Regions from separate parts of the Streptomyces sp. NPDC013157 genome, predicted to be linked through region 2. Evidence: predicted binding sites of a transcription regulator. Region 2 holds the regulator's gene; each other region holds the start of a gene.
What was found. Region 2 encodes HspR, which represses chaperone genes until heat shock. Its sites were predicted from a motif close to TTGAGNNNNNNNNNCTCAA; they were not measured.
Positions count from the first base shown of each region.

Region 1: the regulator HspR is predicted to act here: its motif matches at 5,106-5,124, upstream of lon (endopeptidase La).
Region 3: the regulator HspR is predicted to act here: its motif matches at 2,036-2,054, upstream of dnaK (molecular chaperone DnaK).

Region 1 covers NZ_JBIBAK010000026.1:80,639-88,611, reverse strand. Annotated here, with positions in the region: gene ACFY6U_RS48135 (hypothetical protein) at 95-883, shown strand; gene ACFY6U_RS48130 (MarR family transcriptional regulator) at 920-1,411, opposite strand; gene ACFY6U_RS48125 (lysozyme) at 1,688-2,503, shown strand; gene lon (endopeptidase La) at 2,663-5,083, opposite strand; gene ACFY6U_RS48115 (GNAT family N-acetyltransferase) at 5,256-6,059, shown strand; partial or broken gene ACFY6U_RS48110 (sulfatase-like hydrolase/transferase) at 6,340-6,921, shown strand; gene ACFY6U_RS48105 (sulfatase-like hydrolase/transferase) at 6,873-7,829, shown strand; gene ACFY6U_RS48100 (rhomboid-like protein) at 7,834-7,973, opposite strand, start outside.
Region 2 covers NZ_JBIBAK010000025.1:74,479-82,451, forward strand. Annotated here, with positions in the region: gene ACFY6U_RS47430 (PA14 domain-containing protein) at 1-70, shown strand, start outside; gene ACFY6U_RS47435 (PA14 domain-containing protein) at 78-2,051, shown strand; gene ACFY6U_RS47440 (heat shock protein transcriptional repressor HspR) at 2,102-2,548, opposite strand; gene dnaJ (molecular chaperone DnaJ) at 2,554-3,729, opposite strand; gene grpE (nucleotide exchange factor GrpE) at 3,766-4,422, opposite strand; gene dnaK (molecular chaperone DnaK) at 4,419-6,251, opposite strand; gene ACFY6U_RS47460 (MraY family glycosyltransferase) at 6,346-7,365, opposite strand; gene ACFY6U_RS47465 (heterodisulfide reductase-related iron-sulfur binding cluster) at 7,594-7,973, shown strand, end outside.
Region 3 covers NZ_JBIBAK010000001.1:183,685-191,657, forward strand. Annotated here, with positions in the region: gene narI (respiratory nitrate reductase subunit gamma) at 1-67, shown strand, start outside; gene dnaK (molecular chaperone DnaK) at 141-1,988, opposite strand; gene ACFY6U_RS00810 (OsmC family protein) at 2,130-2,555, opposite strand; gene ACFY6U_RS00815 (hypothetical protein) at 2,623-4,422, opposite strand; gene ACFY6U_RS00820 (ATP-binding protein) at 4,419-5,480, opposite strand; gene ACFY6U_RS00825 (alkaline phosphatase family protein) at 5,668-7,683, opposite strand.

The sequences.
Region 1 (7,973 bases), on a different contig from region 2:
CCAAAACAGGCGGCTGACCTGCGGGACCGCATCAATTCCGGGGTGGTTGCCAGCCTTTGGTGAAGCCTGTGGAGGGGTCGTGCAGACTGGCCGAATGCATACTGAGGTCGTTTCGGAACCCGGCGCCCCCGACCGCCCCAACGAGGACTTCGCCGCTGTCGGACTTCCCGCCTCGGGGCAGGGGGGTTGTGTGATCGTCCTGGACGGGGTGACCCCGCCCAGGGACGGGACCGGGTGTCTGCATTCCGTCCCCTGGTTCACCGCGCGGCTGGGCGGCGCACTGACCGAACTGACCGTTTCGCGAGGAGATCTGACGCTGCGGGAGATACTCGAACAGGCGATCGCCCGCACGGCCGCGGCACATGGTGACACCTGTGACCTTTCTCACCCGCGTACCCCTCAGGCGACGGTCGTGCTGAGCCGCTGGTCCGCGGAGACCGTGGAGTTCCTCGTCCTGTCCGACTCCGCGTTGCTCCTGAGGTCACCCGACGGCACGGTCACCCCGGTCCTGGACGACCGGCTCGACCGGGTGCCGCGCGCCTCGCTGGCCTCGGACGCGATCGCCGACGCGACGGTCCGCAACAAGGAGGGCGGCTTCTTCACGGCCGCCGCCGACCCCTCGGTGGCGGCCCGCGCGGTCACCGGGACCGTGCCCCGCGCCGAGGTCCGCGCGCTGGCCGCCCTCACCGACGGGGCGACCCGCTGGACGGAGAAGTTCCGGGAGGGCGACTGGAGCGCCCTCCTCGACGTCGTGCGCAAGGAGGGTGCGCGGGCGCTGGTCGGCCGGGTGCGGGAGCTGGAGGCGGCCGACCGGGAGGAGCGGGTGTTCCTGCGGCGGAGCAAGACGCACGACGACGCGACGGTGGTGTACGCCGAGCTGTGACGCCCCCGGTGGCCGCCCGTGGCGGCCTGATGCCGGCTACTTCTCCATGACGCCGTTCAACTGGCTCAGCAGCCGGGCCAGTTCCGCGACCTCGGTGCGGTCCCAGTGGGCGAGCTGGCGGACGTAGCGGCCCCGGCGGGCCTCGCGCACCGTGCCGACCCGGCGCCTGCCCTCGTCGGTGAGGGCGACCAGCCAGGCCCGCCCGTCGGCCGGGTCGGGCTCCCGGGCGATCAGGCCGAGCTCCTCCAGGGCGCGCAGCTGGCGGGACATGGTGGCCTTGCCGACGCCGACGTAGGCGGCCAGTTCGGTGGCGCGCTGGCCGCCGCACTCGTCGAGCCGTACGAGCAGCCCGTACGCGGCGGACTCCAGGTCGGGGTGGACCTCCCGGGCCATCTCGCCCTGGCTGGCCCGGGCGCGGCGCAGCAGCACCGTCAACTCGCGCTCCAGGGCCAGGAACTCCTGGTCGGCACCGCTCGGCGTCAACCCGGTGGCGGCGCGCTGTTCGTCGCCCTTTTCGTCCTCGTGCACGTCAGCACCCCTGATCGGTTTCGCAGTCCTGAAAGTTTCCGTCAAGCCCCGTCATCGCCGCAGCTCGCCAAGTATTCCGCAGGCGTAGACCAACGGCAGCCTCCGGATCCCCTTCCCCGGGGTCCGGCCCGTGCGTAGCGTCTGCACCCAGGCCATTGCTGGCATGCCCACGCCATTGAGCCGCGTCGAGCCGTGTGACACTGCGTCGTGTCGCGCCGCGCGGAACGACCGCCTCTGGCATACCTGGGACCTCACCTCACCCCACGGAGGCACGTCATGCCCGTGCACAGACCCGCCCCCACACTCCTGACCGGCCTGCTGGTGCTGCTGCTCGCAGCACTCGCCCCGGTCCCCGCCCACGCCGACGCGTCCGGCCCGGCCGTCCCGGCCCGCGGCTCGGCGTACATGGGAATGGGCGTCCTGGCCCACGACGGCCGGAGCGGCACGCCCAAGACCGACCTCGCCACCCAGACCGAAGGCGTCGACGTCGCCAGCTACCAGGGCGACGTCTCCTGGTCGACCCTGCTGGGCAGCGGGGTCAGATGGGCGTATTCCAAGGCGACGGAAGGCACGTACTACACCAACCCCTACTTCGCCAAGCAGTACAACGGCTCCTACGACGTCGGCATGATCCGCGGCGCCTACCACTTCGCGACCCCGGACACCGCGGGCGGCGCCGCCCAGGCCGACTACTTCGTCGACCACGGCGGCGGCTGGTCCAAGGACGGCCGGACCCTTCCCGGCGTCCTCGACATCGAGTGGAACCCGTACGGCGCGGCCTGCTACGGCAAGTCCAAGAGCGGGATGGTCACCTGGATCACCGACTTCCTGAACCGGTACAAGGCCCGCACCGGCCGCGCCGCGGTCATCTACACGGCGACCAGCTGGTGGAGCGACTGCACCGGCAACTACGGCGGTTTCGGCTCCGCCAACCCGCTGTGGATCGCCCGGTACGCCTCGGAGGTGGGCACGCTGCCGGCCGGCTGGTCGACGTACACGATGTGGCAGTACACGTCGACCGGGCCGTCGGTCGGGGACCACGACAAGTTCAACGGGGCCCTGGACCGGGTGGTGGCACTGGCCAACGGCTGAGCAAGCGCCCCGAAGGGGCGTGGGGCTGTTGTCGATGTGCGGCTCCGCCGCGTGGGCGCGACCGGCCACGACGGCGCCGCGGACGAACAACGGCGCACAGCGCGAAGGCCCGGGCCCCTCACGGGAACCCGGGCCTTCTTCTGCATCCGGCAGCGTCCGTCACGCCGCTACCGGAACCTCCGGCGCCGCGCCGTTCGTGGCGGGCGCGAGCGCCAGCTCCAGGACCTGGCGGACGTCGGTCACGGCGTGGACGTCGAGCTTGTCCAGCACCTCGGCCGGGACGTCGTCCAGGTCGGCCTCGTTGCGCTTCGGGATGATGACGGTCGTCACCCCGGCACGCTGGGCGGCGAGCAGCTTCTGCTTCACGCCGCCGATGGGCAGCACCCGGCCGGTCAGCGAGACCTCGCCGGTCATCGCCACGTCCGTGCGGACCAGCCGCCCGGAGAGCAGCGACGCGAGGGCCGTCGTCATCGTGACGCCGGCGCTCGGGCCGTCCTTGGGGACCGCGCCCGCCGGGAAGTGGATGTGCACGCCCCGGTCCTTCAGGTCGCCGACCGGGAGTTCCAGTTCGGCACCGTGCGAGCGGAGGAAGGACAGGGCGATCTGCGCCGACTCCTTCATCACGTCACCCAGCTGACCGGTGAGGGTCAGACCCGCCGCGCCCGTCTCCGGGTCGGCCAGGGAGGCTTCGACGAAGAGCACGTCGCCACCGGCGCCGGTGACCGCGAGGCCCGTCGCCACGCCCGGGACCGCCGTGCGGCGCTCGGCCGGGTCCTGGGCGGACTCGGGCACGTGGTGCGGCCGGCCGATCAGGGCGCGCAGGTCCTCGTCCCTGATCGTGAACGGCAGCTCCCGCTCGCCCAGTTCGTGCTGCGCCGCGACCTTGCGGAGCAGCCGGGCGATCGAGCGCTCCAGGGTGCGCACGCCCGCCTCGCGGGTGTACTCGCCGGCGAGCTTGCGCAGCGCGCTCTCGTCGAGGATCACCTCGTCCTTGGCGAGCCCCGCCCGCTCCAGCTGGCGCGGGAGCAGGTGGTCACGGGCGATGACGACCTTCTCGTCCTCGGTGTAGCCGTCCAGGCGGACCAGCTCCATGCGGTCGAGCAGGGCCTCCGGGATCGCCTCCAGGACGTTGGCGGTGGCGAGGAAGACGACGTCGGACAGGTCGAGTTCGACTTCCAGGTAGTGGTCGCGGAAGGTGTGGTTCTGCGCCGGGTCGAGGACTTCGAGCAGGGCAGCGGCCGGGTCGCCCCGGAAGTCGGACCCCACCTTGTCGATCTCGTCCAGCAGGACGACCGGGTTCATCGAACCGGCCTCCTTGATGGCCCGCACGATCCGGCCGGGCAGCGCGCCGACGTACGTACGGCGGTGACCGCGGATCTCGGCCTCGTCCCGGACGCCGCCGAGGGCGACCCGGACGAACTTGCGGCCCATCGCGTGCGCGACCGACTCACCGAGCGAGGTCTTGCCGACACCGGGCGGGCCGACCAGGGCCAGCACGGCACCGCCACGGCGCCCGCCGATGACTCCGAGCCCCCGGTCGCTACGGCGCTTGCGCACCGCCAGGTACTCGGTGATCCGCTCCTTCACGTCCTCCAGACCGGCGTGCTCGGCGTCCAGGACCGCCTTGGCGCCCTGGATGTCGTAGGCGTCCTCGGTCCGCTCGTTCCACGGCAGTTCGAGGACGGTGTCCAGCCAGGTGCGGATCCACGAGCCCTCGGGCGACTGGTCGCTGGACCGCTCCAGCTTGTCGACCTCCTTGAGGGCGGCCTCGCGGACCTTCTCCGGCAGGTCGGCGGCCTCCACCCGGGCGCGGTAGTCGTCGGACTCCTCGCCGTCCTTGGCGGCGTCGCCGTTCAGCTCGCGCAGCTCCTTGCGGACCGCCTCCAGCTGACGGCGGAGCAGGAACTCGCGCTGCTGCTTGTCGACGCCCTCCTGGACGTCCTTGGCGATGGTCTCCGCCACGTCCTGCTCGGCGAGGTGGTCGCGGAGCTGCTGGGTGGCCAGCTTCAGGCGGGCGACCGCGTCGACGGTCTCCAGGAGCTCGATCTTCTGCTCGGTGGTCAGGAAGGGCGAGTAACCGGAGTTGTCCGCGAGCTGGGAGACGTCGTCGATGGCCTGCACCCGGTCCACGACCTGCCAGGCGCCGCGCTTGCGCAGCCAGGCGGTGGCGAGGGCCTTGTACTCCTTGACCAGTTCGGTGACATGACCGGGCACCGGGTCCGGGACGTTCTCGTCGATGCGGGTGCCCTCCACCCACAGGGCCGCCCCCGGGCCGGTGGTGCCGGCGCCGATGCGCACCCGGTAGCGGCCGCGGATCAGCGCGCCCGGGTCGCCGTCGGCCAGGCGGCCGACCTGCTCCACGGTGCCGAGCACACCGGTGCTCGGGTAGGTCCCGTCGACCCGCGGCACCAGCAGCACCCTGGGCTTGCCGGGCTCGGTACGGGCGGCGGCCTGCGCGGCCTCCACGGCGGCGCGTACATCAGGGTCCTTCAGGTCCAGCGGGACCACCATCCCGGGCAGCACAACCTCGCCGTCGAGCGGCAGCACAGGGAGGGTGAGTGATGCGGACGTCGAAGCCATGATCTCCCCTTCGGCAGTCAACTTGAGCTATGTCGACTCAATGTTTGCGAGCCCAGAAATGTTCCCATGCATATGTTCGCTCTGAGCGATCAACTGCCGACCTGGCCGAACACGGTCCCACGCCCGTAAAAACAGTTGATCCGAGCGGGCTCATTCCCCGTACGGTCGGCCGATGACCGACACCGACCTCACCGCGGCCCTGCTGGCTGCCTACGACGCCCAGATGCGCGCCGTCCAGCCCGTCCCCGCCCCCGGGATCACGTACGAGCACGACGGTCCCGCCCTCCGTGTGGTGGGCCAGCACCGCGGCTTCGTGACCGGGCCGCGCGACTGGGGCGGCGTGCGCGGCCTTGAACTGGACGCGCTGATCGCCCGGCAGCGGGACTTCTTCGCGGCGCGCGGCGAGGCGGTGGAGTGGAAGACGCGCGGGCACGACGACCCGGCGGACCTCCCCGACCGGCTGCGTGCGGCGGGCTTCGTGCCCGAACCACGTGAGACGGTCGTGATCGCCCTGGTCGAGGACCTGGCCGTGGCCGCACCCGCCCTGCCCCCGGGCGTGACCCTGCGCCGGGTCACCGCCGATGCGGACCTGGACCGGATCGCCGCGCTGGAGACGGCGGTGTGGGGCGAGGACATGGCGTGGATCGCCGGCTACCTGAGGGGCCGGCTCACGGTCGCCCCCGACGACAACGAGGTGTACGTCGCCGAGGCCGCCGGAGAGGTCGTCTCGGCGGCCTGGATCGCCTTCCGCCCCGGCACGGACTTCGCCATGCTGCTGGGTGGCTCCACCCTGGCCGAGTGGCGCGGCAGGGGCGTCTACCGCGCGCTGGTGGCCCTGCGAGCGACCCGCGCGGCAGCCCGGAACGTCCCCTACCTCCTCGTGGAGGCCTCGTCCGCCAGCGCTCCGGTCCTCCAGCGCCTGGGCTTCACAGCGATCACGACCACCACCCCGTACATCTGGACCCCGGCCGACTGAAACGAGCCCCAAAGGGGCGCGGGGAACTGCGCGAGCAACCACGACGCCTCCGCACCCGGCAACCGACCGCCATCCACAACGGCGCATCGCCCCGCCCGGTCCGGCACCGCCGGACGACGCCGTCGGGGCTGAGCACCGTTGCGGCGGGAAATGAGGGTGCTCACCGCCACGACTCCGCAAGGCCCTCGCTGCACCACCGCAACGCAACTCACAGGAAAGGCCCCGAAACTGCCGGCGGACGCACAGCAAATGGCGGCGCGCACCGGGGCGGGGGGGACACATGAGTGAGAAACAGTCGACGCCCAAGCGGCCGGCACGGCGCGCCGTGCTCACCGGCGCCGCCGTCGTCGCGGCCGGCGCCGCCGTCCCGTTGGCCCTGCGCGCCGTCGGCGACGACGGCGCCGGCACCCCCGCCCCCGCCCGCACCGCCTCCGCGGCCCCCGCCGCAAGCCGTCCCCCGGCCTCCCCCCTCCCCCGCACCGATCCCCGCCCGAACATCCTCCTCGTCCTCACCGACGACCAGCCCAAGGAGACGGACTGGGCGGTCCGCCGTACCGCCGACTGGCTGGGCGGGCAGGGCGTCACCTTCGCGCGGGCGCACGCCAACACCCCGCTCTGCGCGCCCTCCAGGTCCACGATCATGTCGGGGCGGTACGCGCACCACCACGGCGTCCTCGACACCCGCCACCCCTACCACCTCGACCAGCACACCACCGTCCAGCGCCAGTTGCGTGCGGCCGGCTACCGCACCGGCCTGTTCGGCAAGTACCTCAACTACTGGCACACCGGCGACAACCCGCCGCACTTCGACGAGTGGCTGCTCCAGGAACCGGTGGCGTACTACGACGGCCACTACAACGACAACGGCACGGTCCGGAACATCCCCGGCTACAACACCCACGTCATCAGGGACCGTGCCCTCGCTTCATCGACAGGTCCCGGACCGACACCCGGCCGTGGTTCGCGTACGTCGCCACCCGCAGCGCGCACGAACTCAACATCCCGGAGCGGAGGTACGCGCACGCGCGCGTGCCGGAGTGGCCCGGCCGGCCCTCCGTGTACGAGGGCGACAAGAGCGACAAGCCGCCGTTCCTGCAGAAGGCGAAGCACACGTACGCCCAGGGGAAGGCGCTGCGCGGGCGCCAGTTGCGCACCCTGCTGTCGGTGGACGACGCGATGCGGGACTTCCGGGACGAGCTGCGCGCGCTGGGCCGGTTGGAGAACACCCTCGTGCTGTTCACCAGCGACCACGGGCTGTGCTGGGCGGACCACGGCTGGCTGCGCAAGTCGGTGCCGTACCGGCCGAGCCTGGAGGTGCCGTTCTGGCTGTCCTGGCCCGCGCGGGGGCTGGGCGAGGGCACCGTCGACGACCGGCTCACCGGCCATGTCGACATCGCCCCGACCCTCCTGGACGCGGCCGGCGTCACCCCGGACACCCCGCACGACGGCCACTCGCTCCTGGACACCCGCAACGACCGCGACCGCCTCCTCGCCGAGTGGTGGTGGAACCGGCAGGACCAGGAGCCGATCCACACCTGGGCCACCCACATCGGCAGGTCCACGCAGTACACCGAGTACTACCGCACACGCCTCGACGGGCAGGGCCTGCCCACGCAGGGCGACGGCAAAGTGCTCTTCCGCGAGTTCTACGACCTGGCAGCCGACCCGTACCAGCTCACCAACCGCCTGCACGGCGCCACCGCAGAGCAGGAGAAGGCCCTGGGAGTACCGGAGTCGGCGAAGGCGCTGGCGGCGGCGCGGCGCGCCTGAACCCTCAGGCCGGGACGGCGACGGCCGGACCCCGCTCCCGGTACCAGCGTCGTACGACGGGCCAGAGCGCCGCCCCGATGCCCAGCGCGATCAGGTGGCCCCAGTTGGTCATCGGGTCCTCGAAGGCGATGAGGTCCTCGATGA
Region 2 (7,973 bases):
CGTCGCTCCCGACGGCTCGGAGACCTTCAGCAACGTGGACGCCAGTGTGTCCCTGCCGAGCGGAGCCTGACCACCTGATGAAGACCACCCTGCAGGCGACGGCCGTGGTGCTGGCCACCACGGCCGGCCTTCTCACCACCGTCGCCGTGTCCACCGCCTCGGCGGCCACGAGCTGCGCCTCTCCCGTCTTCAAACGGCAGTTCTTCGCGAACACCACCTTCAAGGGCACCCCGAAGAAGACGGACTGCGACTCCGCGATCAGCGAGAGCTGGAGCGGCGCCCCCGCGTCCGGGCTCCCGAAGGACAACTTCGGCGTCCGCTGGACCGTCACCCGCGACTTCGGCTCCGGCGGACCCTTCGCCCTCACCGCCTCCGGCCTCGACGGGATCCGGGTCTACCTCGACGGCATCCGCAAGGTCGACCTGTGGAAGAACACGACGAAGACGGTGAGCAAGACCGTCAACGTCACCGTCCCCAAGGGCAAGCACACCCTGCGGATCGACTACGCCAACTGGACCGGCGCCGCCAAGGTCAAGTTCACCTACACACCCCGCACTTCCGCCGGCGTCGACAAGGTCAGGCCCCTCACCCCGCTGGATCCGCTGGTGTCCTACGACGGCAACGCCAACACGACGAAGCTGAGCTGGACGAAGAACCGGGAGATGGACCTCGCCGGATACCGCGTCTACCGGCGGCTGCGCGGCAGCACCAGCTGGACGAAAGCGGGGACGACGACGTCGACGACCCTGACCGACGCTCCGCCCGCGACCGGCGACCTCTACTACTACGAGATCCGCGCCTACGACAGGGCCGGCAACGAGTCGACCGGCACGGCCGACGCCCTGGTCACCAGCACCGTGCTGCAGACGCCCGCCCGGTTCACCGCCTCGGCCACCGGCACGGGCGCCGAACTGAGCTGGTCGGGGGTGCACGCCGCGGTGAAGTACCGGGTGGAGCGGACCGACTTCTACGGCGTCGTCACCAAGTCCTGGGACCTCGCCTACACGGTGAGCCTCACCGACGACACGCTCACCCGGGGCGAGACCGTCCAGTACCGGGTCGCGGCCGTGGACGGCTCGGGCCACCTGTCGCCGTTCACCGACCTCAAGGCGGTGACCCGCCCGCTGGCCGCACCCCGCGGACTCACGGCGACCGCGGGCATCGGCAGCGCGACCCTCCAGTGGACGATGAAGGCCGAGGACACCCCGTACGGCGAGTTCCGCGTCTACCGGTCGACGACGCTGCCCGTGGACACCTCGACGGCGCAGTGGGTGACCTGTACGACCAGCTACACCACCCTCTCCGACGGGTCCCGCCGGTACAGCTGCGGCGACTTCTCGGCCGAGGAGGGCACGACGTACCACTACGCGGTGGCGAACGTGCAGTGGCCGCAGGTGTCCCCGCTCTCCGACACCGCGACCGTCACCACGCTGGAGTCGGACAAGCCGCCCGCCCAGGTGACCGGCCTGACCGCGACGGCCACCGAGTACGGCATCGAGCTGGACTGGGACGACAACACCGAGCCCGACCTGAAGCGGTACGCGGTCTACCGGGGCACGGTCCTCGGCGAGGAGGGCGAGGAGCAGGTCTGCTCCGGCTCGGAGTGGGCCTGGCTGTCCCCGTCCACCTCGCACTACCGGGACGTACGGCTGCCGGACGGCGACCACGCCTGCTACTGGGTGGACGCCATCGACAATGCGGGCAACTCCAGCAGGTCGCTGGGGCCCGTGACCGCGGTCGCCGTCGACGAACTGGACCTGACCCCGTCGGTGGCGACCCCGGACGGCTCCCCGCTGACCCTGACGGCGGACACCCCCGACTCGGGTGGCGTCCACCTCGGGTGGAGCGCGGTCGACGCGGCGACCGGCTACCTGGTCTACCGCTGGAACCCGGCGACGCAGACGTACGAGAAGCTGGCTGCCACGAACGACCGCTCCTACGACGACACCACGGCCGCCCGCGGCACCACCCACTACTACTGGGTGACCGCGCTGTACGCCGACGGCACGGAGTCGGCGCCCGGCGCGGACCGGGCGGTCCTGGAGCCGTAGCCACGAGAAGGGCCCCGGCCTGCGGCCGGGGCCCTTCTTCGCGCGGGTTGCTAGTCCTTGGCCTTCTTCGGCCGCCACACCACCAGCGCGCTGGTCTGCTGGACCTCCTGGTACGGGACCAGGTCGCGGCGGTAGGAGGCGTGGACGGCGGCCTCGCGCTGCTGCATCGCGGCCGCCGCGCCGTCGACCGCCGCCTGGAGTTCGGCGACGCGCTGCTGGAGCGCTATGACCTGGTTCTCCAGTTCGATGATGCGCTTGATGCCGGCCAGGTTGATGCCCTCGTCCTGCGACAGCGCCTGCACCTGGCGGAGCAGTTCGATGTCGCGGGCCGAGTAGCGGCGGCCGCGCCCGGCCGTGCGGTCGGGGGAGACCAGGCCGAGGCGGTCGTACTGGCGCAGCGTCTGCGGGTGCAGGCCGGAGAGCTGGGCCGCCACCGAGATGACGTAGACCGGGGTCTCCTCGGTCAGTTCATACGGGTTACGTCGACGGCCGTCCATCTCTGTCATGCTCCCTTCGCGGCCTCGAACAGCTCGGCACGCGGGTCCTCGCCCGCGGTCGCCTCGCGATACGCCTCCAGTGCGTCACGAGCATTCCCCGACAGGTCCTTCGGGACACTCACCTCGACGGTGACCAGGAGGTCGCCGCGGGTGCCGTCCTTGCGGACCGCGCCCTTGCCACGGGCGCGCATGGTGCGGCCGTTGGGCGTGCCCGGGGGCAGCTTGAGGGTGACCGGCGGGCCGCCCAGGGTCGGGACCCTGACCTCGCCGCCGAGCGCCGCCTCGGTGAAGGTCACCGGCACGGTCACCGTGAGGTTGTCGTCCTTGCGGCCGAACACCGGGTGGGCGTCCACGTGCACCATGACGTACAGGTCGCCCGCGGGGCCGCCGCGTTCGCCCGGTGCGCCCTTGCCGCGCAGCCGGATGCGCTGGCCGTCGGTCACCCCGGCGGGGATGCGGACCTGCATGGTCCGGGACGACTTGGCGCGCCCGCTGCCCTTGCAGTCGGGGCAGGGGTTCTCCGCGATCAGGCCGCGGCCCTTGCAGTCCGGGCAGGGGTCGGTCAGCGAGAAGCCGCCGCCGGATCCCCGTGCCACCTGGCCGGTGCCGACACAGGTCGGGCACACCCGCGGGGTGCCGTTCGCGTCGCCGGTGCCCGAACAGGCCTTGCAGGGGGCCTGCGAGGACATCCGCAGCGGGACCGTGGCGCCCTCGATGGCCTCCGTGAAACTGAGCGTGACCTCGGACTCGATGTCCTGACCGCGCCTGGGCTGGGTGCGCGCGCCGGCGCCCCCACCCCGGTTGAACAGGCCCCCCAGGACGTCACTGAAGCCGCCGCCGCCCCCGCCGAAGCCGCCGCCCTGGGCGCCGCCTCCGAAGAGGTCGCCCAGGTCGAAGTTGAAGTTGCCGCCGCCCGCGCCCGGCCCGGGGCGGAAGCCGCCGTTGCCGAAGAGGGCGCGTGCCTCGTCGTACTCCTTGCGCTTCTTGGGGTCGCCGAGTATGTCGTTCGCCTCGGAGATCTCCTTGAAGCGCTCCTCGGCCTTGGCGTTGCCCTTGTTGGCGTCCGGGTGGAACTCGCGGGCGAGCTTCCGGTACGCCTTCTTGATCTCGGCCTCGGTGGCGTCCTTGGGGACGCCGAGGACCTTGTAGTAGTCCTTCTCGATGAAGTCCTTGGTGCTCATCCCCGACGCCCCTCCTTCCACGTGTTACCTACGACGTCAGCCCTCCTCAGGGCCGTTGTCCTTCTCGTCCCCGGCCGCCGGGGCCTCGTCGGTCCCCTCGGCCTTCACCGCCGTCGCTCCCGGCTGCGGTTCGGCGACCGCCACCCGCGCGGGGCGGATGGTGCGCTCGCCGATGCGATACCCGGGCTGCAGGATGGCCACGCACGTCGTCTCGGTGACGTCCGGCGCGTAGCTGTGCATCAGCGCCTCGTGGATCGTCGGGTCGAAGGGCTCGCCCTCCTTGCCGAACTGCTGCAGGCCCATCTTCGCCGCGACCGTCTCCAGCGACTCGGCCACCGACTTGAAACCGCCGACCAGTTCGCCGTGTTCCCGGGCACGGCCGATGTCGTCGAGCACGGGCAGGAGCTCGGTCAGGAGGTTCGCGATGGCGATCTCCCGGACCGTGATCCGGTCGCGCTCCACCCGGCGGCGGTAGTTCTGGTACTCGGCCTGGAGGCGCTGGAGGTCCGCGGTGCGCTCGCCGAGCGCGGTGCGTACCTGGTCCAGCTGCGCGGTCAGACCGGCCAGCTGTGCGCTTGCGTCCCCGGCCGGGGCCGCCCCCTGTGCGGGAGCGGCCTTCGGCTCGGCGTCGTCGGGGGTGGCGCCGGAGGGGACGTCGGGCTTCTCCTCGAAGCCCGGGGTCTCCTCCGTCACGCGGCACCGTCCTTGCGCTCGTCGTCGACGATCTCGGCGTCCACCACGTCGTCGGCGTCACCGGCGGGGGCACCGCCGGCCGCGGCCTGCGAGGCCTGGGCGTCGGCGTACATGGCCTGGCCCAGCTTCTGGGAGACGGCCGCGACCTTCTCCGTGGCGGTGCGGATCTCGGCGGTGTCCTCGCCCTTGAGCTTCTCCTTGAGCTCCTCGACCGCGGCCTCGACCTCGGTCTTGATCTCGCCCGGGACCTTGTCCTCGTTGTCCTTGAGGAACTTCTCGGTCTGGTAGACGAGCTGCTCGCCCTGGTTGCGGGTCTCGGCGGCCTCGCGGCGGCGGTGGTCCTCCTCCGCGTACTGCTCGGCCTCCTGGCGCATGCGGTCGACCTCGTCCTTCGGCAGCGAGGAGCCGCCGGTGACGGTCATCTTCTGCTCCTTGCCCGTGCCCAGGTCCTTCGCGGTCACGTGCATGATGCCGTTGGCGTCGATGTCGAAGGAGACCTCGATCTGCGGGACACCGCGCGGGGCCGGCGGCAGACCGGTCAGCTCGAACATGCCGAGCTTCTTGTTGTACGCCGCGATCTCGCGCTCGCCCTGGTAGACCTGGATCTGGACGGAGGGCTGGTTGTCCTCGGCGGTGGTGAAGATCTCGGACCGCTTGGTCGGGATCGTCGTGTTCCGCTCGATGAGCTTGGTCATGATGCCGCCCTTGGTCTCGATACCGAGGGACAGCGGGGTCACGTCGAGGAGCAGGACGTCCTTGACCTCACCCTTGAGCACACCGGCCTGGAGCGAGGCGCCGATGGCGACGACCTCGTCCGGGTTCACACCCTTGTTGGCCTCCTTGCCGCCGGTCAGCTCCTTGACGAGCTCGGCGACGGCGGGCATACGGGTGGAGCCGCCGACGAGGACGACGTGGTCGATCTCGCCGAGCTGGATGCCGGCGTCCTTGATGACGTTGTGGAACGGCGTCTTGCAGCGCTCCAGGAGGTCCGCGGTCAGCTGCTGGAACTGGGCGCGGGTGAGCTTCTCGTCGAGGTGCAGGGGGCCCTCGGCGGAGGCGGTGATGTAGGGCAGGTTGATCGAGGTCTCCGTGGAGGAGGACAGCTCGATCTTGGCCTTCTCGGCGGCCTCGCGGAGGCGCTGGAGGGCCATCTTGTCCTTGCCGAGGTCCACGCCGTGGCCGGACGCGAACTGCTTGACCAGGTAGTCGACGACGCGCTGGTCCCAGTCGTCACCACCGAGGTGGTTGTCGCCGTTGGTGGCCTTCACCTCGACGACGCCGTCGCCGATCTCCAGGAGGGACACGTCGAAGGTGCCGCCACCGAGGTCGAAGACGAGGATCGTCTGGTCGTCCTTGTCGAGGCCGTACGCCAGCGCCGCCGCGGTGGGCTCGTTCACGATGCGCAGGACGTTCAGACCGGCGATCTCGCCGGCCTCCTTCGTCGCCTGGCGCTCGGAGTCGTTGAAGTAGGCCGGGACGGTGATGACCGCGTCGGTCACCTTCTCGCCCAGGTAGGCCTCGGCGTCCCGCTTGAGCTTCTGCAGGATGAACGCGGAGATCTGCTGGGGGTTGAAGTCCTTCCCGTCCAGCTGGATCTTCCAGTCGGTGCCCATGTGGCGCTTCACGGACCGGATCGTCCGGTCCACGTTGGTGACCGCCTGTCGCTTGGCGACCTCGCCGACCAGAACCTCGCCGTTCTTCGCGAAGGCGACGACGGACGGCGTGGTCCGGGCACCCTCGGCGTTGGTGATGACGGTGGGCTCGCCGCCTTCAAGAACGCTGACGACGGAGTTAGTCGTGCCCAGGTCGATGCCGACCGCACGTGCCATGGTGATTTCCTCCAGCTGACTTGAGTGGAACGGACTCAAGTGTGCATGAAGCCTCGCCCTGGGTCAACAGACCTGAGTGGAGCAGACTCAAGTCTTATCCGTTCCTTACACGCAAGTGCCCGCTGACCTGCGTCGATACAGCATTACGGGGCCCGTACACCGGCACCCGAAGGAGTAGCAGCACGATGCTGAAGGTGACGCAGGCGACGCAGGTGGCGCCGGCCCGGCCGACCCAGCCGCCGTGCACGAGCACCGCGACGAGCACCCCGGCGAAGGACGCGGCACCGAGGACCACGGTTGCCCGCCGCGAGGTGAGCCCGAGCCGCCGCAGCCGGTGCGCGAGATGGTCGGGCCCGCGCCGCAGCACCGGGCGTCCGGCGAGGAGCCGTGACAGCACGACGAGCAGGACGTCGGCGCTCGCCACGGCGGTGAGCGCGAACAGCACGCCCGCGCTGGCCGCCGGGTCGTACCCGGACCGCGTGACCAGCGCGGCCGCGGCCAGCACGAACCCGGTGAACAGCGAGCCGGTGGCACCGAGGGCGATCCGCGCGGGAGCCCAGTTGTGGAGCAGGAACCCGGTGAGCGCGGCCGCGAGCACGCTCAGCAGTACGGCGAGCCCGTCCATCACCTCGGCGGCGGCACAGGCCCCGACCCCGAAGGCGGTCACCACCCCGACGGTCCCGGCCAGCCCGTCCGCGTGGTCGAGCCCCTTGAAGGCGACGGCGACGAAGGCGATCCAGCCCGCGCCGAGCACCCCGCCGACGATCCCGAACTCGCCGTACGGCACCACGCACGCGGCCGCCACCGCCGTGCCGAACAGCAGGAACCGCGTCTTCAGCCGCCACACGTCGGCGACCACCCCGAGCAGCGCCACGGCTCCCCCGGCGGCCACCAGCTCCCCGACGCCGGTGCCGAGCGGGGCGACGCCGGTCCAGTCACCGGCGAACGCGACCAGGCAGGTGGCGCCGACCACGGCGAGGCCGCCCAGCGCGGGCACCCGCCGGGCCCGCCGCCGGTCGAGGAGCCCGAGCCGCAGGGCACACGGGCGGATCAGCGCGGCGAGGAAGGCGGCGAGCAGGAAGGCGGTGGTGGCGGCGGCGATCCCGTAGAGCACGGGTCCAAATTAGACCTACATGTAACAATTCTGTACGAATAACACGATCGGGTTGGGGCGTACCGCCCAGGCAGACCTCAGCGATCCAGATCACCCCGCACCTGGCTACAGTGCGAGTAAAGATGCGGGTAGTCTCGAACGGACTGCATAAGTTACCGCTTAGTAATTTCGGGAACCCTCTGAGAAGAGACCCGAAGAGACCACCCCTCGCAGGCCCGAGGAGCCCCCATGCAACTCGCCGCGATCATCGTGTCGCTGGTTCTGATCGTGGTTGGCGTGGCGTTGTTCGCCCGCGCCGTCCTGCAGATCTACAACTTCATGCGGCTCGGCCAGAACGTGCCCGCCGGCACCCGTACCGACGAGCCCGTCCAGCGGACCGTCACGGTGGTCAGGGAGTTCCTCGGCCACACCCGGATGAACCGCTGGGGCATCGTCGGCGTGGCGCACTGGTTCGTCGCGGTCGGCTTCTTCTCCCTCCTGCTGACGATCGTCAACGCCGTCGGCCAGCTGTTCCAGGCCGACTGGATCCTGCCGGTCATCGGCGACTGGGCGCCGTACAACGTCTTCGTCGAGTTCATCGGCACCATGACGGTGCTCGGCATCCTGGT
Region 3 (7,973 bases), on a different contig from region 2:
GTCGAGGGATCCCCGCCAGTTGGGCCCCCGCCCGGAGCGGAGAGGCTGGGAGACCACCCGCAACTAGCCCCTGCCACCCGCGACCAAACCTTCTACCGCCGCAACGGCGTTCTGCCACGACGGCGGAACCCGGCGGTGCCTCACCCGGCCGCACCCCTCTCGTCGTCCACGATCTCGGCGTCCACCACTCCCTCCTCCTCGGCTTGGGGCGCCCGCGGTTCTTCGGCCGAGCCGCCGGAGGCCGCCGCGTACATGGCCTGCCCCATCTGCTGGCTCACGCTCGCCAGCTTCTCCGCCCCCTGCCGCAGCTCGCCGGTGTCGGCGTCCCGCTCCAGCAGGGCCTTGAGCTCGGTGACCGCCGCCTCCACCTCGGCCTTGGTGGCGCCCGGCACCCGCTCCTCGTTCTCCCGGAGGAACTTCTCGGTCTGGTAGACGAGTTGCTCGGCCTGGTTCCGCGTCTCCGCGGCCTCGCGGCGCTTGCGGTCCTCCTCGGCGTACTGCTCGGCCTCCCGCATCATGCGGTCGATGTCGTCCTTGGGGAGGGCGGAGCCGCCGGTCACGGTCATCTTCTGTTCGCGGCCGGTCGCCAGGTCCTTCGCCGAGACGTGCATGATCCCGTTCGCGTCGATGTCGAAGGCCACCTCGATCTGGGGCACCCCGCGCGGTGCGGGCGGCAGGCCGGTGAGGTCGAAGACGCCCAGCTTCTTGTTGTACGCGGCGATCTCACGTTCGCCCTGGTAGACCTGGATGCCCACGGAGGGCTGGTTGTCGGCCGCGGTCGTGAAGATCTCCGAACGCCGGGTCGGGATGGTGGTGTTGCGCTCGATGAGCCTGGTCATGATGCCGCCCTTGGTCTCGATCCCCAGGGACAGCGGGGTGACGTCGAGCAGCAGCACGTCCTTGACGTCACCGCGGAGGACACCCGCCTGGAGGGCGGCGCCGACCGCGACCACCTCGTCCGGGTTGACGCCCTTGTGCGGGTCCTTGCCGGTGAGTTCGCGGACCAGGTCGGTGACGGCGGGCATCCGGGTGGAGCCGCCGACGAGGATGACGTGGTCGATCGCCGACACCTGCACGCCCGCGTCCTTGACGGCCTGGTGGAAGGGCTTCTTGCAGCGGTCCAGCAGGTCGGCCGTGAGCTCCTGGAACTGGGCTCGCGTCAGCTTCTCCTCCAGGTGCAGCGGCCCCTCCGCGGAGGCGGTGATGTACGGCAGGTTGATGGACGTCTCCGTCGACGACGACAGCTCGATCTTCGCCTTCTCGGCGCCCTCGCGCAGCCGCTGCACCGCCATCCTGTCGTTGCCGAGGTCGATGCCGTTCTGCCCCTTGAACCGCTTCACGAGGTACTCGACGATCCGCTGGTCCCAGTCGTCGCCGCCCAGGTGCGTGTCGCCGTTGGTGGCCTTGACCTCGATCACGCCGTCGCCGATCTCGAGGAGCGACACGTCGAAGGTTCCGCCCCCGAGGTCGAAGACGAGGACCGTCTGCTCCTCGCCCCGGTCCAGGCCGTAGGCGAGCGCCGCGGCCGTCGGCTCGTTGATGATCCGCAGCACCTTCAGGCCGGCGATCTCCCCGGCCTCCTTGGTGGCCTGCCGCTGGGCGTCGTCGAAGTACGCGGGTACTGTGATCACCGCGTCGGTGACGTCCTCGCCGAGGTAGGCCTCGGTGTCCCGCTTGAGCTTCTGCAACACCCGCGCCGAGAGCTCCTGGGCCCGGAAACGGGCGCCGTCGACGCTTCCGCTCTCCGGGAACCGCCACGCCGCGTCGCCCATGTGCCGCTTGACCGAGCGCGCGGTGCGGTCCACGTTGGTCACCGCCTGCCGCTTGGCGACCTCGCCCACCAGCACATCGCCGTTCTTCGCGAAGGCCACGACCGACGGGGTGGTCCGCGCCCCCTCGGCGTTGGCGACGACGGTGGGCTCACCGCCCTCCAGCAGGGCCACCACCGAGTTCGTCGTACCGAGGTCGATACCGACCGCACGTGCCATGTCCGTCCCCTTTCCACCCGGGCGCTTCCCCGACTCCAGCACAAAACTTGAGCGAGCTGTTGTCAATGCCGGGTACCCCGTGAACGACGCTGCCGCGCACCCCTCGGAAGAGGGGACGCGGCAGCGCGGCGGGCGGGACGGTCAGGCGAGCTTCGCGTCCAGGGTGATCGTGGTGCCGGCCAGGGCCTGGCTGACCGGGCAGTTCTTCTTGGCGTCCTCGGCGGCGGCGGCGAAGCCCTCCGCGTCCAGCCCGGGGACGGTGCCCTCGACGGTCAGGTGGATGCCGGTGATGCCGGTGCCCGGCTGGAAGGTGACGTCGGCGTTGGTGACCAGCTTGGTGGGCGGGGTGCCGGCGCCGGTCAGGGCGTGCGACAGCGCCATGGAGAAGCAGCTGGAGTGGGCGGCCGCGATCAGCTCCTCGGGGCTGGTCCTGCCGTTCGCCTCCTGGGAGCGCGAGGCCCACGTGACGGGCTGCTCGCCGATACCGGAGGAGTCGAAGGTGATGACACCGTTGCCCTCGGTGAGGCTGCCTTCCCAGACGGTGTGTGCGGTGCGCGTGGTAGCCACGGTTGTTCCTTTCGGCGATGAAGGCGAATGAACCGGTTCGCTCGCCCCCATCCGATCACATCAGAGCTCAGCGCACCCGGAAGACCGGCCCACGGGGAGTGAACGGCAGGCGGCGTCCGTCCGGGATCAGATAGGCGTGCTCGCGGCGGACCCGCAGGACGTCGCACCAGCCGTCGGTGATCACCAGGACCGGCGCGGTGGGCGGGAAGTCGTCGGCGCGCTGGAGCAGGTCGATGCCGGGCTGCAGGACGGTGCCGCCGCGGCCGTGCACGCGGACCCGGCCGGCGATCTCGGTGGTCGGGAGATAGCCGGCGTCGTGGGGCGCCGCGTCGCAGAAGACGACGCGTGCGGCCGGTACGTCACGGGCCTCGGCGTAGGAGGCGATCGCGCCGAGGGCCTTGCCCAGCAGGGTGCGGTCCATGGAGCCGGAGGTGTCGAGGACCACGCCGAAGGTGCACCGGGCGACCTCCTCGGGCGGGAAGTACCGGCCGGCGCGCGGGATGTCCGGGGTGGACGACTGCCGGCGCGAGGAGCGGGCGTACGAGCGCACGGCCTCCGGGCGCGGCACGAACTCGTCGAACCAGCGGGCCAGTCGGGCGTCCCACGGCAGTGGCGGATGGCTGAGCGCGCGGATCTCCTCGACCAGGCCGCCGGGCAACAGGCCCCGGTCCTGCGTCTGGTGCAGGTCGAGTCCCTGGCAGAGGCCCCGGCGGTAGAACTCGTCGAGGTCCACGTACGCGCCGGGCGGCCCGAGCGGCGCGCCCAGCACGTCGCCACGCCCCTTGCCGCGCAGCGTGGCGAGCCGCCGCATCCTCCTCAGGTCGACGGCGATCCGGTCGTACACCTCCTCGGCCGACAGCCCCTTCAACTCGGCGTCGTACAGCAGCCCTTCGGGCATCGCGCCGACGCGCATCTCGACCAGCCAGCCGTTGATGACGTAGTCGCAGGCGATGTTGAAGAGGTACGGGTCGCGGGCGCCGAGGCGGTCGCCGTGGCGCAGGGCGGCGTGCAGCATCTCGTGGGCGAGGACGAACCGCCACTCCTCGTCGTCCATCGTCCGCAGCGGGTTGACGTAGATCTCGCCTGCCTCGGGGTTGACCGCGGCGACGGCGATGTCGTGGGCGCGGGCCAGTTCGGCGTCGGCGACCAGTGTGATGCCGGCCGCGATGCCGCCGAGCAGCGGGTAGGAGGAGACGAACCAGCTCAGCGCCCGTTCCCAGGGACGCCGCGGGGTCGGCGGCCCTGACATGGAGGTGCGGCGGCCGCCGGCCAGGTCCATCGCCCGGGACATGGTGCGGGTCAGCGCGTGCGCGAAACCGACCTGCCAGTCGGGGACCTGACCGGCCCACTTGCTCCAGGAGAGGAGGAGCTGGTCGGGCTCACCGCCGTTCGTCCCGCCGCGCTCGTACGCGGCCGGGATGCCGCCGGTCCGGCGCCAGCCGGCGGCGAGCCGCTCCTCGTCGCCCTCCGGGTAGGAGGCGGGCAGGTGGTCGGGGGCCTCACCGATCGGGAAGGTCTGCAGGAAGCGGTTGACGACGGCGCAACGGGCGGCGAGGTCGTAGCGGTCGGGCTGGGCGCGCGGCCCGGTGGCGGCCGGGAGGTGCCCGAAGCCGAGATGGATGGTGCAGTGCGCCAACGCCCAGGCCCACTCGGCGGGTTCGGCACGCCGGGTGGCGTGCGCGTGCAGCACCCCATCGGAGTCGGCCCGTACCAGCCCGTCCCGGGGCCCGAGTTCGCACTTCTCGTGCCGACAGATCGTGAACTCCACTGCCCGCAGGGCGGGGTTGGCGCGCAGCAGCTCGACGCCGGCCGCGAAGTTCTCGGCGGCCGGGTCCTGCTTCTTGCGCGCGGCGGCGGCTCGGCTCATCGCCGGGCCTCCACCAGCCGGGGCATGTCCCGGGCCGCCTCGATCAGGAACCAGGCGGGCAGGACCGGGTTGCCGTCGGCGTCGGAGGCGATGACGGTCTGGGCGACCTCGACGGAGATCTCCGCCAGCTGCACGAGCAGCGACTTGGCCCGGTACGCGGTCTGCCGGCCGTTCGCCGACATGTGCTCCTTGTCGGCGGGCAGTTCCTTGACCAGCCGCCCCCGGAACGACTCGGCGAGGTAGTACAGCAGGTCGCGGTCCTCGATCCGGGACGGCCACCCCGCGTCCCCCTTCAGGACCGCCTCGATCCCGAACCGGCTGCGCACGATCTTGACGTATCCGCAGAAGGCGGTGGCGTGCGCAGGGGTCAGCGTGCCGTGTGCCAGGACCTTCAGCGTCTCCTCGTCCAGCTCGCGCCCGAAGGAGTGCAGGGCGTCGGAGAGCATGTGCCAGGAGCGCGGTGTGGAGAACGGCTCCTCGGTCTTCGGCGGCTTGGACCACAGGTGGTCGGGCCGGTCGGTGAGGTGGTCCAGGATCCACGGGTGGATGCCGCCCGCCGCCGCCCAGGCGAGCCAGTCGTGCGCGGAGGCCTCCAGGTGCACGTGGGCCAGCCGGTTGACGAGCGCGGAGGCGATGGGCCGGGCGAGCGCGTTGTCGGTGGCCCGGTTGCCGGCGCCGATGACGATCGAGCCCTTGGGCAGCTCGTAGTTCCCGATGCGCCGGTCGAGGATCAGCGAGTAGAACGCCTTCTGCACGTCGGGGGTGGCCGCGTTCAGCTCGTCGAGGAAGAGACAGTAGGGCTCGTCCCGGGCGATCGACTCGGGCGGGCAGAACACCGACCGCCCGTCCCGGATCTGCGGAACCCCGATCAGGTCCTCGGGCGCGAGCTGCGTACCCAGCAGGCTCACGCACTCCAGCCCGAGCGATTCGGCGAACTCCCGCACCAGGGAGGACTTCCCGATACCGGGAGCGCCCCAGATGAACACCGGCCGCACGGTGGCGAGACCGAGCAGGAGTTCGGGGATACGGGAGGGCGTGACGGTCACGGCTGCCTGCAAGAGGCGGCTCCTTGGGGGTGTTCGAGGACTTTTGCGACTCGAACAGTGTGAGCCGGGAGCGAAGGGAACGCAGCCGATTTATCCGGGGCGCGGCCGGAGCGCCCCTTCAGGGGCGCTGGGGGTACCCCCGGCCGAAGGCTGGGGGAGGAACCGCGCGACCAACCCCCACCGGCCCGCAGTGAACGAACTACGCGGCCCTCTCCCCCTCCGCAGACAAGGGAACCTGCGGCCCGTCCGCCTCCCGGAGCCACCGCCGCAGCACCCCGTGCACCGCCTCGGCCCCCACCAGCTCCTCCCCCTCCGCCACCGGAGCGGAGACACAGACCGGCGACAACAGGAACGGCCGCCCCTGCGCGCCCCCCAACCCCCCGTGCGACCCGATCTGCTCCTCGAACGCCAGCACTTCCCCGCTCTCCGGGTCGTACCACGAGTTGACCATGATGTCGGCGGTGTGCGGGAAGGAGTGGGTCCGCCGTACGGCGTCGGCGGCGCCCGCCCCGAAGGCGGCCAGCGGCCCGGCGGCGCCGTCGAGCCGGTCGAGCGGTATCTCCGCGCCGTACGCGCCGAGCACCACCCCACCGTGCTCCGCGCTGCGCACCAGCAGGAACCCGACACCGGGATGGTTGGCGAGCGTCGGCAGCAGCGCGGGATGGCGCGCGTCGATCTCCTCCTTGGTCATCCGGTGCGGCACGTCCGGGAAGGAGACCAGCCCGAGGTTGCCGGAGGCGAGCACGATCGGCTCCGAGCGCCGGGTGGGCCGGTGCTTCTCGCCGCCCTCCTCGACCGGCCTGCGCAGCGCCGCGCGGACGGCGGCCCGCGCCTCCGTGCCGCTGTGGGTGCGCTCGGCCTTGCGCGGCACGTGCAGTCCGCAGCCGGCCCGGACCAGGTCGGCGAGGCCGAGGCCGTAGCGGGTGTGGAAGGTCTCGCCGGGGCTCTGGCCGTGGTCGGACAGGACGACGATCCGGTACTGCCGGGGGGCGTGTTCGGCGGCCTTCTCGATCAGGGCGAGGGCGCGGTCCAGGCGCTGCAGCACCTTCTCGGTGTCCCTGCTGTGCGGGCCGGAGTGGTGGGCGACCTCGTCGTAGGCGACCAGGTCGGCGTAGACGGCGCTGCGGCCGACGAGCAGGTCGCCCATGACCGCGGCGACGACCACGTCCCGCTCGACGACGGTCGCGAAGGCGCGGACGAAGGGGTAGAGGCCGCCGCGTTTGACGCGCGGGCGCTGCCTGCGGAGCCGGGCCGCGGTGGACTGGCCGATCTCGCGGCCGACCTCGGCGAAGAAGGAGAGCGCGGTGCGGACGGCGTTGGCCGGGTCGGCGAAGTAGGCGAAGTAGCCGGCGCGGGAACGGTTCTCCCGGCCGCGGCGGCGGGTGGCTATGGACAGGACGAGGGCCTGTTCGTCGGCGCCGCCGCTGAAGAGGTTGCCCCTGCTGGCGCCGTCCAGGGTGAGCAGTCCCCCGTCGGCGGTGCGCTCGACCGCCCGGCGCTGGAGTTCGGCGGCGCTGGTCGGCCGGTTGCAGACCATCACCTCCCGCTGCTCCTTCTCGTACCAGCGGAAGGCGGGGACGTCGAAGTTGGAGCCGTGCAGGATGCCCAGCTGGCTGGCGCCGGTCTGGCTGGACCAGTCGGTGCGCCACGGGGTGAGCCGGTGGGTGGGCCGCTCCTGCGCCGTTCCCAGCCAGCCGGCGACCGTCGGCATCAGGCCCTTGGCGACGGCGGCGGTGAGGACGTCGTGGCCGACGCCGTCGAGCTGGAGGAAGACGGTGCCGGGAGTGGCCGCGCAGGGCGGCTGGGATCTGCGGCGGCGGAGGGCGAGGCGGGAGAGCCGGTGGCCGTAGGCGTCGTCGTCGCGGACGGCGAGGGCACCGCCGGTGGCGGAGGCGACGGCGGACATCACGGCGGCCACGATCACGGCGGTCTCCGGCGCGGCCTCGCTCTGCCCGGAGGGGTTGATGCGCAGGGCGACGAGGAGGAGGGAGCCGTTGAGGAAGAAGACCAGCAGGCCGAGGACGAGGGCGGGCACGAGCAGCAGCAGCCGTACGAGGAGGGGCCAGACGACCGCGGAGAGCACACCGAAGGCGCCGGCGCCGAGGGCGGCGGTCACGGCGATCCGGGTGGCGCTGTCACCGTCGGGGGACTGGAGCTGAAAGTCGGGCAGGAGGCCGGCGAGGACCAGCATGGTGAGGGTGGACACCGCCCACACCGTGACGCTCCGCCCGACCTGACTGACGACCCGCCGCCACCGCACGCCCCACCGACCTCACGTCCACGCCCCCCGCCGGATGCGGGTCTGCTCGCGTCAACACTGTCACATGGGGGCGGGCCGGAAGTGGTCGGTCAGAGTGGGTTCGACACCGCCGGACACCCCCGCGGGGGCTGTACGCCGTGACGGCGGATGCAGGCGAGCCGGCGCGTTCGAACGGCCTGTGGGGTGTCGGCCCTCCGAATCCGCCGCAGCGGTGCTCAGCAGCGGTGCGCAGCCACGACGGGGGT